3 regions of the Photobacterium piscicola genome follow, and region 1 is predicted to be linked to each of the others. Evidence: predicted binding sites of a transcription regulator. Region 1 holds the regulator's gene; each other region holds the start of a gene.
The links. Region 1 encodes PurR, which represses purine synthesis genes. Its sites were predicted from a motif close to TNANGNAAACGTTTNCNTNA; they were not measured.

Region 1 (4,297 bases):
CCAAGCTAATGCATTGAACGCCTTTTTATTAGGAGAAGCTGAAGCCCGCCATATGGGAGTGGATGTTCAACATCTAAAGCGCAGTTTAATTATTGTATGTGCTGCTGGTGTGGGGATTACCGTTGCTATTACAGGTCCTATTGGCTTTATTGGTCTGGTGATCCCCCATTTAGGGCGCATGATTTCAGGCCCTAATCATAAAACATTATTGCCAATCTCAGCTATTCTAGGTGCTTTAATTTTACTTGTCGCAGATATGATCGCGCGTAGTGCGTTTGCACCACAAGAACTCCCCGTTGGTATTATTACCGCTATTTTAGGCGCTCCATTCTTCATTTATCTATTGAATAAACAAAAAGGCAGAATCGCATGACGGTAACCTCTGCACGCCCAACTGTCATTTCGGCACGTGATTTGCAATTAACATTGGCAGGAAAAGTATTATTAGATGACTTTAATATTGATATAAAAGCGGGTGAAATAACGGCGCTACTTGGGCCTAATGGCGCAGGAAAAAGCACGTTACTTAAAATACTCTGCGGTGAAATGACACCTGAAAATGGGCAGGTTACATTTTTTAATCGCGATATTGAAGATTGGCAACGATCTGAATTGGCGTGCCATTTAGGTATTTTACCGCAACACAGTTCGCTGTCTTTCGCCTTTACCTGTAAAGAAGTGGTTGAACTTGGCACTATGCCGCTATGTTTGTCACGCCAAGAAATTGACGATATCACCCTCACAACCATGCGTAATACTGATGTTCTTCATCTTGCACCACGCTTATATCCCACGTTATCAGGGGGTGAAAAACAACGAATCCATTTCGCACGCGTGCTAACACAACTCAGTCAAGCTGATGATAAATGTATTCTAATGTTAGATGAGCCAACATCTGCCTTAGATCTCGCCCACCAGCATAAAACGCTACAAATGGCACAAACCATGGCAGCAAAAGGTGCCGCGGTTATCATCGTATTACATGATCTCAACTTAGCTGCGCAATATGCTCAACGTATGGTCATTATTCAACACGGTAAGATTCAAGCCGATGGATCACCATGGCAAGCATTACAGCCTGAAATAATTAACAATGTCTACGGTTGGAACATTTCCGTACATCCCCACCCTGTTCATGGTTATCCTTATCTACTATCCTAGTATTAAAGTTCATCGTCTTTTTGATTATCTCTTGTAAATTTCAGTAAAATTACTGAAATTTACGATTTTTTGTTGATAGTTATCAAATAATTTACTCCCAGACAATTGAAACGTTGCACTACGCGTAACACTCAGTAAAATGTGAACGCAAGCGATTACACTTGAAAAATATGCAATAATTATAAAGCCGCGAATAAATGCGGCTTTTAGTGTTAATACTATTTAAGTATGCAGTAGACACATTATTGGTGCCAAATTGAATAATTAACGAGAGACTTTACCGAAAAACATTGAATTATATTCATCTCAGTAATTACTCAATTTGGTACCTCACGATTAGCTAGAAACATCTCTAGCACCCATTATTAGAAGAATAAATATGGCAACCATTAAAGATGTTGCACGTATGGCTGGCGTTTCAACTACAACAGTTTCACACGTGATCAATAAAACGCGCTTTGTCGCAGAAGCAACACAGAAAAAAGTACTTGCTGCTGTTGAAGAGCTTAACTACGCACCAAGTGCTGTTGCGCGTAGCCTAAAATGTAATACAACCCGTACAATTGGCATGCTAGTCACTAAGTCAACCAACCCTTTTTTTGCTGAGGTTGTACATGGTGTTGAAGAGTATTGCTACCGTGAAGGTTACACGCTCATTTTATGTAACACTGAAGGTAACCTTTCTAAGCAATATGATTATTTGCGCATGCTTGCAGAAAAGCGTGTCGATGGCTTATTGGTAATGTGTTCTGATCTTGATCAGAAATTACTGGATTTACTTGAGCGTCAAAAAGACCTACCAATGGTAGTGATGGATTGGGGTCCAGAAAGCCCACATACTGATAAAATTCAGGATAATGCTGAGCAAGGTGGCTACATTGCGACTAAGTATTTTATCGATCATGGTCATAGCCGTATCGGTTGTTTATCAGGCCACAACGATAAATCAACGTGTCGTGAACGTCTAAAAGGCTTTAATAAAGCAATGGCAGAAGCAAACTTAGCAGTTAACGAAAACTGGATTCTTGAAGGTGACTTTGAGTGTGATTCAGCCGTTGAAGCTGCTGAGAAGTATATTGCAATGACAGATCGCCCAACCGCCATTTTCTGTTTCAATGATATTATGGCAATGGCACTGATCAGTACTTTTGAACAAGCAGGGTTACGCGTTCCTGGTGATATTTCAATTATTGGCTACGACAATATTGATCTTGCGCCTTACTTCGCGCCACCATTAACAACTATCCATCAGCCAAAGCGTCGTTTAGGTAAAACCGCCATTAAGATTTTAATGGAACGCATGAAGAACAAAGATCATGAACCTCAAATCTTTGAAATGACGCCAGCCATCGTTGAGCGCAAGTCAGTAAAGGATTTACGCTAACACGCCCCCTTTTGATTGAGCCAATATTTTTATTGGCTTTTTTATAGCTAATGAATTTCGCTCGATGATCCTACAAAAAATATCTTATTCTCAAAAACATGAACAAACTCACAGATTCATCAGCTTTAATTAATATTAAAACTTACCTTTTTAAAAGATCGAATATAATAGGTCTTGTAAATACATATAATAGTAAGCAAAAGACTTACAAATTATAAATAATACTTCTATATTGATAATATTATTTATAAAGTGATACATGGATGATTTAGAGTAGGAAAATTCTCTCGTAAATAACTTTAATAATAAGTCAATTTACGACTACTTTAATGTTAGGTGACACTCATTTATTCACCGAGTAGAAGTATGGATAAACCAATATTAAAAAACTCATTAAAATTATTAGACCATTTAGGTAATGTTAAATCGCGTTCTATATTTGGTGGCTTTGGTATTTTCGCAGGCGAAGCAATGTTCGCACTTGTGGTTAATAATAAACTTCACCTAAGAGCAAACGCTAAAACTGAAGAGGAGTTTCAACAAGCGGGATTAGAACCGTACATCTATAAGAAACGTGGGTTTCCTGTAATAACTAAACATTACGCAATTCTTGATGAATGGTGGGAAGAACCTGAAAAAATAATAGAGCAAGCTAAATATTCTCTTGAAGCAGCACTTGCTGATAAAAAAGCAAAAGAATGTTGCGCGCCAGCTAGGATAAAAGATTTACCTAACTTACGCCTATCAAATGAAAGAATGCTCAAAAAAGCAGGTATTCAAACTATTGATCAACTATACGATCTTGGTGCACTCAACGCCTATAAGGCATTACAAAAAACACAAGAGGCATCATTAAGTTTAGAATTATTATGGGCTCTAGAAGGTGCTATACATGGCCAACATTGGTCTGTAATACCAGAAAGTAGACGTAACGAACTGCTCGCAAAACTATAATAAATATATTCGTCAACTGGCTAAGTGACGCTTAAGAATAAAGAGGCTCAGTGCCTCTTTAATTTATTTTATTCGATATCTGCATATAATCTTTCCAAACTATCCTTACTTGAACCTGCACTTCCTCTGAACACATCTTACTGTGTACATTAATTATACAGCACAATTAAAAATACACATTCCATGAAGAAATAGTTATCCAAGATCCTGTTTATTCTTTATATCGAAAATCATAGATACATCCTTCATAAAAACGTATTTTTAACGTTCTTGAACGAATATTTATCCAATACCACACTAAAGCATCATTCACCACATAAAATGTAACAATTCATACATTCATTATTGTTATTTGTTCTTTGTTATATCTAATAATTTTTTGAATAATAAAAATTTTTGTCATTAAATGAAATACAATATCACTTCCCTCGGTCTTGCTACTTAATAGTCGATGTGATTCTCATTTAATAAGGACATACCTTGCGTATATTAACCAAAAAAACATTCTCATTATGGGTCAAACCTTTGCTATGGCTTCAAAAACGCCATTTTGGCAATATTCTCAATCCCGCGAAACTATGGGGACAAAAACCAGTGCTTTTCTGGTTAGTGGCTTTGTTCTTTGGTTACCTTGATCGTAAAAAATCACCGATTGATGCAGTGATACGTTCATTAGTCTGTGTACGAGTATCACAACTAAATGATTGTGCTTTCTGTGTTGACGCTAATGGCATGAAATTAGCAGAGCGCTGCCATTCATTAGAAAAAATTAAAGCACTTGCACACTGGCAATCTTCT
Region 2 (4,297 bases), 130 kb from region 1:
AAATTGAAAAACAGATTTTTGATCTAGCTATCAGCGTGGTCAATAAAAAGGGGATGCTATGGCATCCCTTTTTTGTTGATTATTATAAAGCAACATATTTACCTGCATTAGCTTGTTTAGCTTGTTTAGCTTGTTTATTCTCACTTCCTGCACTTCCTGCACTTCCTGCACTTCCTGCACTTCCTGCACTTCCTGCACTTCCTGCACTTCCTGCACTTCCTGCACTTCCTGCACTTCCTGCACTTCCTGCACTTCCTGCACTTCCTGCACTTCCTGCACTTCCTGTTTTTCCTACTTCATCTGCACTTAACCCTTGAGTCTCAATAGCGACTTATGGTCAACTAGCATCAAATAAAAAATATATAAAGAAAGAAGGTAATACATGGACGCTGAATTTTGGCATAGCCGTTGGGCTGAAGATCGAATTGGTTTTCACTTAACTGACGTTAATCCATTATTAATAAAATACTGGTCACAGGTGAATGCTCAACGTGATGATCGCGTGTTAGTACCAATGTGTGGCAAATCTGAAGACTTGGTTTGGCTCGCTGCACGCCATAACGATGTGGTTGGAATTGAACTTAGCGATATTGCAGTAAAAGCCTTTTTTGCTGAGAATCTTTACACGCCATTAGTCACTGGGATCGGCTGTGAGCACGTGTATTCATTTGATGAGATCACAATCTACCAAGGGGACTATTTTACCGTTCCTATTGCACCGGTTGATGTGGTATATGATCGTGCGGCATTGGTTGCGATGCCACAATCAATGCGTGAACGTTATGTTGAACGTTTATTGCAGTTGGTTAAACCTGGTGGGCGTATTTTATTAGTAACCTTAGATTATCCACAACCACAAATGGATGGGCCTCCATTCTCAGTGCCTAGAACTGAAATAGAAGCGTTATTCAGTGGTTGTAAAATAACCCACTTAGAGCGTGATGAAGCGGATGCCACCCATCCTCGTCGTCAGCGTGGTGTTGAGCGTTTTGCTGAAGAAGTATGGCTAATTGACGTTTAATAAACGAGTAATAGCGTAGTTGGAAAAACAAAGGCGTCTATGTGACGCCTTTATTGTCTTTAATTGCGCCGCTAAGGCTACAGAATGATGTTAACGTCTGCTGCTGTAGCAATGGCATCAGTGATAGCTGTATCAATGTTATCACGGCGTGTAAGCGCAACTCCAAGACGGCGGCGACCATTGATTTCAGGTTTGCCAAACAGTCTTATTTGCGTTTGTGGGCGAGATAACGCAGCGGTTAAATTATCAAATCGAATATTGGTAGAAATACCTTCAGCAAGAATAACCGCAGAAGCTGATGCGCCATACTGTGTAATCGTGGTAATTGGCATGCCTAAAAAGGCACGGACATGCAATGCAAATTCAGATAACTCTTGAGAGATCAGGGTTACCATTCCAGTATCGTGCGGGCGAGGGGATACCTCGCTAAACAGCACTGTATCGCCTTTAACGAACAATTCGACCCCAAATAGGCCATAACCGCCTAATTCATTCACAACCTTCTGAGCAACATCCTCAGCCGCTTTTAAGGCTGCTTTTGACATTTGCTGTGGTTGCCACGACTCGCGGTAGTCGCCATCTTCTTGGCGATGACCAATTGGTGCGCAGAAATGTACTCCATCAACCGCGCGCACTGTGAGTAGGGTGATTTCATAATCAAAATCGACAAAGCCTTCAACAATCACTCGGCCTGCACCTGCACGTCCCCCTTCTTGTGCGTATTGCCATGCTGATTCAATGTCTGCGGCAGTTTTAATCACGCTTTGACCTTTGCCTGATGAACTCATGATCGGCTTTACAACACACGGCATGCCAATGCGATGCACTGAGGCTTCAAAATCGGCATATTGATCAGAAAATTCATAAGGCGAGGTTGGAATAGCTAAGGTTTCAGCGGCAAGACGACGAATACCTTCACGGTTCATAGTCAGTTTAGTCGCGTTAGCGGTGGGGACGACATTGACACCTTGGCTTTCAAGTTCAACTAAAGTATCTGTCGCAATTGCTTCAATTTCAGGGACAACAAAGTGGGGTTGTTCAAGGGCAATAATACCTTTAAGTGCATCACCATCTAACATATCAATCACATGGCTACGGTGGGCTACCTGCATTGCTGGTGCATTCTCATAACGATCAACAGCAATCACTTCAAGACCAAGACGTTGACACTCAATAGCAACTTCTTTGCCTAACTCACCAGAGCCAAGCAGTAATACACGGGTTGCATCAGAACAAGCAGCTGTACCAAACATTGAAATTCCTTACGATTTGTCATTAAAGGTGAAATCTGCCGTTAATCATACCTTATTTTGATGTTTGCGCAATCGTTTGCTTTTGGTGGGTGTTTGATAGGAATCTCATAATTGAAGAACGGAAAGCGAAAAAAAACCGCTTATCATAAGCGGTTTAAATGATTATTTTTTGCGATTTTCCCAGTGGGTAATAAAAGCAACTGAAAGAATAATAATTCCAGCGCCAAGCCATAATCGCCCGGGTGGTGTCCAACCAAAGACTAACCATCCACCTAATACGTTTAAAGGTAATTTTGCGTGATCAAAAGGTTGTACAAAAGAAGCATCAGCTACGGCATAGGCTTTAGCGATTGCCCATTGTGCTAAGCCTGTCAATAAGCCCGCAATAATTAATAACCACCAGCTAAAACTCACTGTTGGCATCGTAAAGTCAGGCGCAGCTAAAATAAGATTGAACGGTGTCATTAGAATGAGCAGGTACATCACAATCGTGGTTGGTGATTCATGGCTAGATTGTTTCTTCACCATCAATGAATAAGCCGCCCAGAAAAAAGCCGCACCTACAGGCAATAATGTCGCGATGTTAAAATCTTCAGACCATGGCTCAAGAATAATCATGGCACCAACAAAACCGCCTAATGTTGCCAACCAACGCGCTTTACCGACAGTTTCTTTTAGAATGAGCCCTGAACCGATTGTTGCAAATAGTGGGGAAATCATTAGTAGCGCAATACCTTGCCAAATAGGGACAGGGTAGGCTAATGCCCATAGCCATAACTGGATACCGATAACCGCAAAAAACACCCGTAAGCAGTGTAACCAAAAGTGGTTGGTTTTAAGCGATTGACGAATACCTAATGTACGTAGCCAAGGAAACATAGCGATTAATGCAATAAAGTATTGGATCAACGCAACAGACGTGGAAGGAACATGCAGTTTGATACTAAGGTACTGAGCTAAACTGTTTACGATAGCAAACGCGAGCCCAGCCGTGAGCATCCATGCTGCTCCTTTCAAAGGATTGTGTGTTTGAGACATTGTCATTGGCTTCTAATAATAGGTGGCGAGATAATACGCTTTTGATGTTTGATAGCCAACATTGATCAAGTTTAGATAATAAAAAACCGCCAGTGAGGCGGTCTTTTTCGAATATTCAAATCAATTACCGACTTAATAAGCAACATATGTTAGTTGAATATCAGGATTCAGTGCTTCTAATAATGCTTGTGTACGTGCAAGTTGACTAATTTTACTTTCTGCACTTTCTACCAGTGCCGCTTCTGCAATTTCAGACAATGAATAGTTAGACATATTCATATTAATTAATGCAACTTGCAGAGGAGGTAAGCTTGGGTTGAAGGCTGCATTTTCTGCATACATACCTTCAAAGATACGGCCATCTTGTGCTTTTAATGCAACACCACTGAAGTTCTTTGAGTAAGGAGCATGAGAACGGTTAGCGGCATTACAGGCGCTAATCGCAAGCTCTGAACCTTCTTCAATGCGAATGCCATTATCAAAATCACTTAATAGACCATCTTTAACCCCTAAATCTAGCGGGCCGAATGAATCAGGTAAATATTGTTGCAGTGTCATTGGTTCGCGTTGTGGCAGTTGAATCATCATGTCGTTCGCTGATGTTAATTCATTCATAAACTGACGACAGTGACCACAAGGACTGTAGTTAATAGTGACATCTTTAATGCCCACTTCGCCCTTGATCCATGCATGGCTAATGGCAGATTGTTCAGCATGAATAGTACAAGCCATGCTTGCGTTTTCAAATTCCATATTAGCACCAAAATATAAGCGGCCAGATGTGCCACGTACAATTGCACCAACATAGAAATTAGAAATAGGGACTACAGCATAGGAAGCAGCAAGAGGAAGGAGGGCCAAGCGAAGTTCAGTATCAGTCATGTGCGTTGTTGATAATAAACATTCGAATTGCTCAGGACTGATCGTTGAGTCGAAATTTGAATCTTCGATAATAGGCTTTAAAGCTGACGCCAATTCAGCAGGT
Region 3 (4,297 bases), 1.0 Mb from region 1:
TTTAATAAACACAATGATCACCCATAAGGGTGATGATCATCTCGGGGATCATGACGGTATATTCACCATTGATAAATCGAATCAAAGGATGAAATATAGTTAGGGGTGTGCCTAAGATTTAAAGAATGGTGTTTAAATTTAGTAGCATCTTAGTCAATAATTTTGCATGCTAGAATAAATTCATTTAGGAGTAAAAGAGAGTGATTAAAAATACTTGTCCACAATGTGAGAGTGAATTAAGTTGGAAAGATCAGGGATATTTTTGTGATTATTGTCAACAAAAAGTGACTAAAACTGCATTTTGTCCTGATTGTTCTGAACAATTAGAAAAATTACAAGCGTGTGGCTCTGCGAGTTATTTTTGTAATTATTGTAATGAGTTAAAATCAAAATCACGAGTAAAGGTCGTATTTAATAAAGCGGAAGATTAATCTTTTAACGCTATCATGCCGCAATAAAAGAGTGCTATTGCGGCATTGAAGAGTGATGGGGGCGAGAATTAATGACTATTAACGGTGGTATGGATTTTACCGTCTGTAACCGTCGTAATCAGTTGATCCCCTGCTTTAACCTGATCACAGCGACGAATAAGCTCCCCTTTATCATCACGTGTAATTGAATAACCACGGCTAAGCGTTGCCAGTGGACTGACCGTATCTAATTTTTCTGCTGCTAAGACTAATTTATGATTAGCATTTAATAATTGTCTATCCATCGCATCCAGTAAACGTCGCTTAGTGTTAACGAGTGTTGTGGTGTGATGCTGCAGTTGTTGCTGCGGTGAATAAAGTGATAATTTATATTGGTTCTGAGTAATACGTTGTTGCTGTATTTGTATTTTTTTCAGCATTATCTGCTGAAGTCTACGGCTGATCTCATCTAAATGCTGTTGTTGTTGGTTTAAACGTAGTTGTGGATGTTGGCGATCTAAACGATGTTTTAATTGATTTACATGCTGCTTTTTATCTGCAACATAAAACTGAATCGCATGGCGTAGTTGTTGTTGTTTCTGAGCAATTTTATCGGTTTGTGCAGAGCTATCACGACTGATTAATTCTGCCGCAGCTGAGGGGGTAGGTGCACGCATATCTGCGACAAAATCAGCAATAGTGACATCGACTTCATGACCAACGGCACTGACGATCGGAATCTGACTTGCTGCAATTGTTCGTGCAACAATTTCTTCATTAAATGCCCATAAATCTTCTAATGAACCCCCCCCACGGCCAACAATTAAAATATCACATTCTTGGCGTGAATTTGCTCGCCCAATCGCTTGAGCTATTGATATGGCTGCGCCATCACCTTGCACCATAGTTGGATAAATAACCACAGCTAAGCTTGGATCTCGACGTTTTAATACGTGCAGAATATCGTGAAGAGCCGCACCTGTTTTAGAGGTAATAACACCGACACGTTGTGGTTGTTGTGGCAATGGTTTTTTTAATGATTGAGCAAATAAACCTTCAGCAGCAAGGCTCATTTTGAGTTGTTCAAATTGCTGTTGTAAACGGCCATCACCTTCAGGCTGCATACTTTCAATAATCAACTGATAGTCACCACGAGGCTCATAAATGGATAGGCGCGCTTTAACTAATACTTGATTACCATTGCCAGGCTTAAAGGTGACATGGCGATTATTACCTTTGAACATCGCACATTTAACTTGGGCACGAGAATCTTTAAGGGTGAAATACCAATGGCCAGAAACCGGCATTGAAAAATTCGACAATTCACCGACGAGCCATACTATCCCCATTTCATTTTCAAGGATTAGACGGACTTGCGCATTGAGACTAGAAACGGTGTAGATACGATCGTTGGATTGGCTTTGAGAAGCGAATAGAGTCACGAAGGAAGCACCTGCTAACGAATGAATGGCGGCAGGCGGTCAGAAAACTATCAAATAGAACGAAAAACGCCTAGGCAGATCAATGGACAGATCTTGGCCGTATTTCGTCGACCGCATCACCGGATAGTTAACCGAAATATACTACACAGCAAATGTTTTTTGTCAATTAAAAAATAAAAAATAAAACTAGCCAAACGATTGCTTCATACGTATAATCCGTTCGCAATATTTTAATCTTCTTTGTAAACCTTTAAATTGGTGTGAGATATTGCATGTTACGAATTAAAAAAGAAGCGTTGACGTTTGATGATGTATTATTAGTTCCTGCTCATTCTACAGTCCTACCTAACACTGCCGATCTGCGCACCCGTCTCACGAAAGAGATTGCTCTTAACATTCCTATGCTATCAGCATCTATGGACACAGTGACTGAAGGTCGCCTAGCTATTGCTCTCGCTCAAGAGGGTGGTATTGGTTTTATCCACAAGAATATGTCAATCGAACAACAAGCGGCTGAAGTTCGCATGGTGAAAAAGTTCGAAGCTGGCGTTGTTGCAGAGCCTGTTACCGTTAAACCAAATAACACTATTGCAGATGTTAAGCGTTTAACGGAAGAAAATGGTTTCGCAGGTTACCCTGTGGTTACAGATAACAACGAATTGATCGGTATTATTACTGGTCGTGACGTTCGTTTTGTTACCGACCTTTCAATTAAAGTTGAAGAAGTAATGACTTCAAAAGAGAAGCTAGCCTCTGCTAAAGAAGGTGCATCTCGTGAAGAAGTTGAAGCTATCATGCAAAAGTATCGTGTTGAAAAAGTGCTGCTTGTTGATGATAACTTCCGCCTAAAAGGCATGATTACAGCGAAAGACTTCCAAAAAGCAGAACGTAAACCTAATGCATGTAAAGATGCGCGCGGTAGTTTACGTGTTGGTGCTGCTGTTGGTGCTGGTGCGGGTAATGAAGAACGTGTTGCTGCATTAGTTGAAGCTGGCGTTGACGTATTACTTATCGATTCATCTCACGGTCACTCAGAAGGCGTTTTACAACGTATTCGTGAAACACGTGCAGCTTTCCCGAACTTGCCTATTGTGGGTGGTAACGTTGCAACTGCTGAAGGTGCTCGCGCACTGATTGATGCAGGTGTAAGTGCGGTTAAAGTGGGCATCGGCCCTGGTTCAATCTGTACTACTCGTATAGTGACTGGTGTGGGTGTTCCACAAATTACTGCGATTTCAGAAGCTGCATCAGTGGCTGATCAATACGGTATTCCAGTTATTGCGGATGGCGGTATTCGTTACTCTGGTGATTTATGTAAAGCCATCGCTGCGGGTGCGTCATGTGTAATGGTTGGCTCAATGTTCGCGGGTACTGAAGAAGCACCAGGTGAAGTTGAACTGTACCAAGGCCGTTCATACAAATCATACCGTGGTATGGGTTCACTAGGCGCAATGTCAAAGGGCTCTTCTGACCGTTACTTCCAATCAGATAACGCAGCTGACAAACTTGTACCAGAAGGTATTGAAGGTCGTGTGGCTTACAAAGGTTTGATGAAGGAAATTGTGCATCAACAAATGGGTGGTTTACGTTCAAGCATGGGCTTAACTGGCTCTGCAACAATTGAAGATTTACGCACTAAAGCTGAATTTGTACGTATTTCAGGTGCCGGCATGAAAGAATCACACGTACATGATGTGACGATTACAAAAGAAGCTCCTAACTACCGTATGGCTTAATTATTAAGCAGTCAGTCTTCATTGAACGAAAACGATTGCCTAAGTTGTGAAGTTAGATAAAATCGGGGCTAAATATAGCCCCCAATACATTCAATTTTTGAGATAGCTCTATAATGACCACTACCGCAAATATTCATGACCAACGTATTCTTATTTTGGATTTTGGTTCGCAATACACTCAGTTAATTGCCCGTCGTATCCGTGAAATCGGCGTTTACTGTGAACTTTGGAGCTGGGATGTTGATGAAGCTGATATCCGTGATTTCAATCCAAACGGTATTATTCTTTCTGGTGGTCCTGAAAGCGTAACTGAAGCGGGTTCTCCTCGCGCACCACAGTATGTATTTGAAGCGGGTGTTCCGGTGTTTGGTGTATGTTACGGCATGCAGACCATGGCAGAACAACTGGGTGGTAAAGTTGCCGGTTCTGATGAGCGTGAATTTGGTTATGCGCAAGTTAAAATTGTTGAGCAGACTGCTTTCTTAAAAGATATTCAAGATGCTGTTGCTGCGGATGGTACACCATTACTTGATGTATGGATGAGCCACGGTGACAAAGTTGTCGAAATTCCAGCGGATTTCATTAAAGTCGCTGAAACAGATACCTGTCCATTTGCTGCAATGGCAAATGAAGATAAGCGTTTCTACGGAGTGCAATTTCACCCTGAAGTAACGCATACCCGTCAAGGCATGAAGTTAATTGAAAACTT

Region 2: the regulator PurR is predicted to act here: its motif matches at 2,339-2,358, upstream of purT (formate-dependent phosphoribosylglycinamide formyltransferase).
Region 3: the regulator PurR is predicted to act here: its motif matches at 2,039-2,058, upstream of guaB (IMP dehydrogenase).

Annotation. Positions count from the first base shown of each region.
Region 1 covers NZ_CP175534.1:1,692,619-1,696,915, reverse strand. Annotated here, with positions in the region: gene ACJZU6_RS08135 (iron ABC transporter permease) at 1-373, shown strand, start outside; gene ACJZU6_RS08130 (heme ABC transporter ATP-binding protein) at 370-1,161, shown strand; gene purR (HTH-type transcriptional repressor PurR) at 1,541-2,545, shown strand; gene ACJZU6_RS08120 (TfoX/Sxy family DNA transformation protein) at 2,912-3,499, shown strand; gene ACJZU6_RS08115 (carboxymuconolactone decarboxylase family protein) at 3,980-4,297, shown strand, end outside.
Region 2 covers NZ_CP175534.1:1,822,108-1,826,404, forward strand. Annotated here, with positions in the region: gene ACJZU6_RS08710 (hypothetical protein) at 36-317, shown strand; gene ACJZU6_RS08715 (thiopurine S-methyltransferase) at 383-1,021, shown strand; gene purT (formate-dependent phosphoribosylglycinamide formyltransferase) at 1,099-2,274, opposite strand; gene ACJZU6_RS08725 (DMT family transporter) at 2,437-3,312, opposite strand; gene cdd (cytidine deaminase) at 3,445-4,297, opposite strand, start outside.
Region 3 covers NZ_CP175534.1:2,708,491-2,712,787, reverse strand. Annotated here, with positions in the region: gene ACJZU6_RS12860 (zinc ribbon domain-containing protein) at 201-431, shown strand; gene xseA (exodeoxyribonuclease VII large subunit) at 500-1,852, opposite strand; gene guaB (IMP dehydrogenase) at 2,125-3,588, shown strand; gene guaA (glutamine-hydrolyzing GMP synthase) at 3,702-4,297, shown strand, end outside.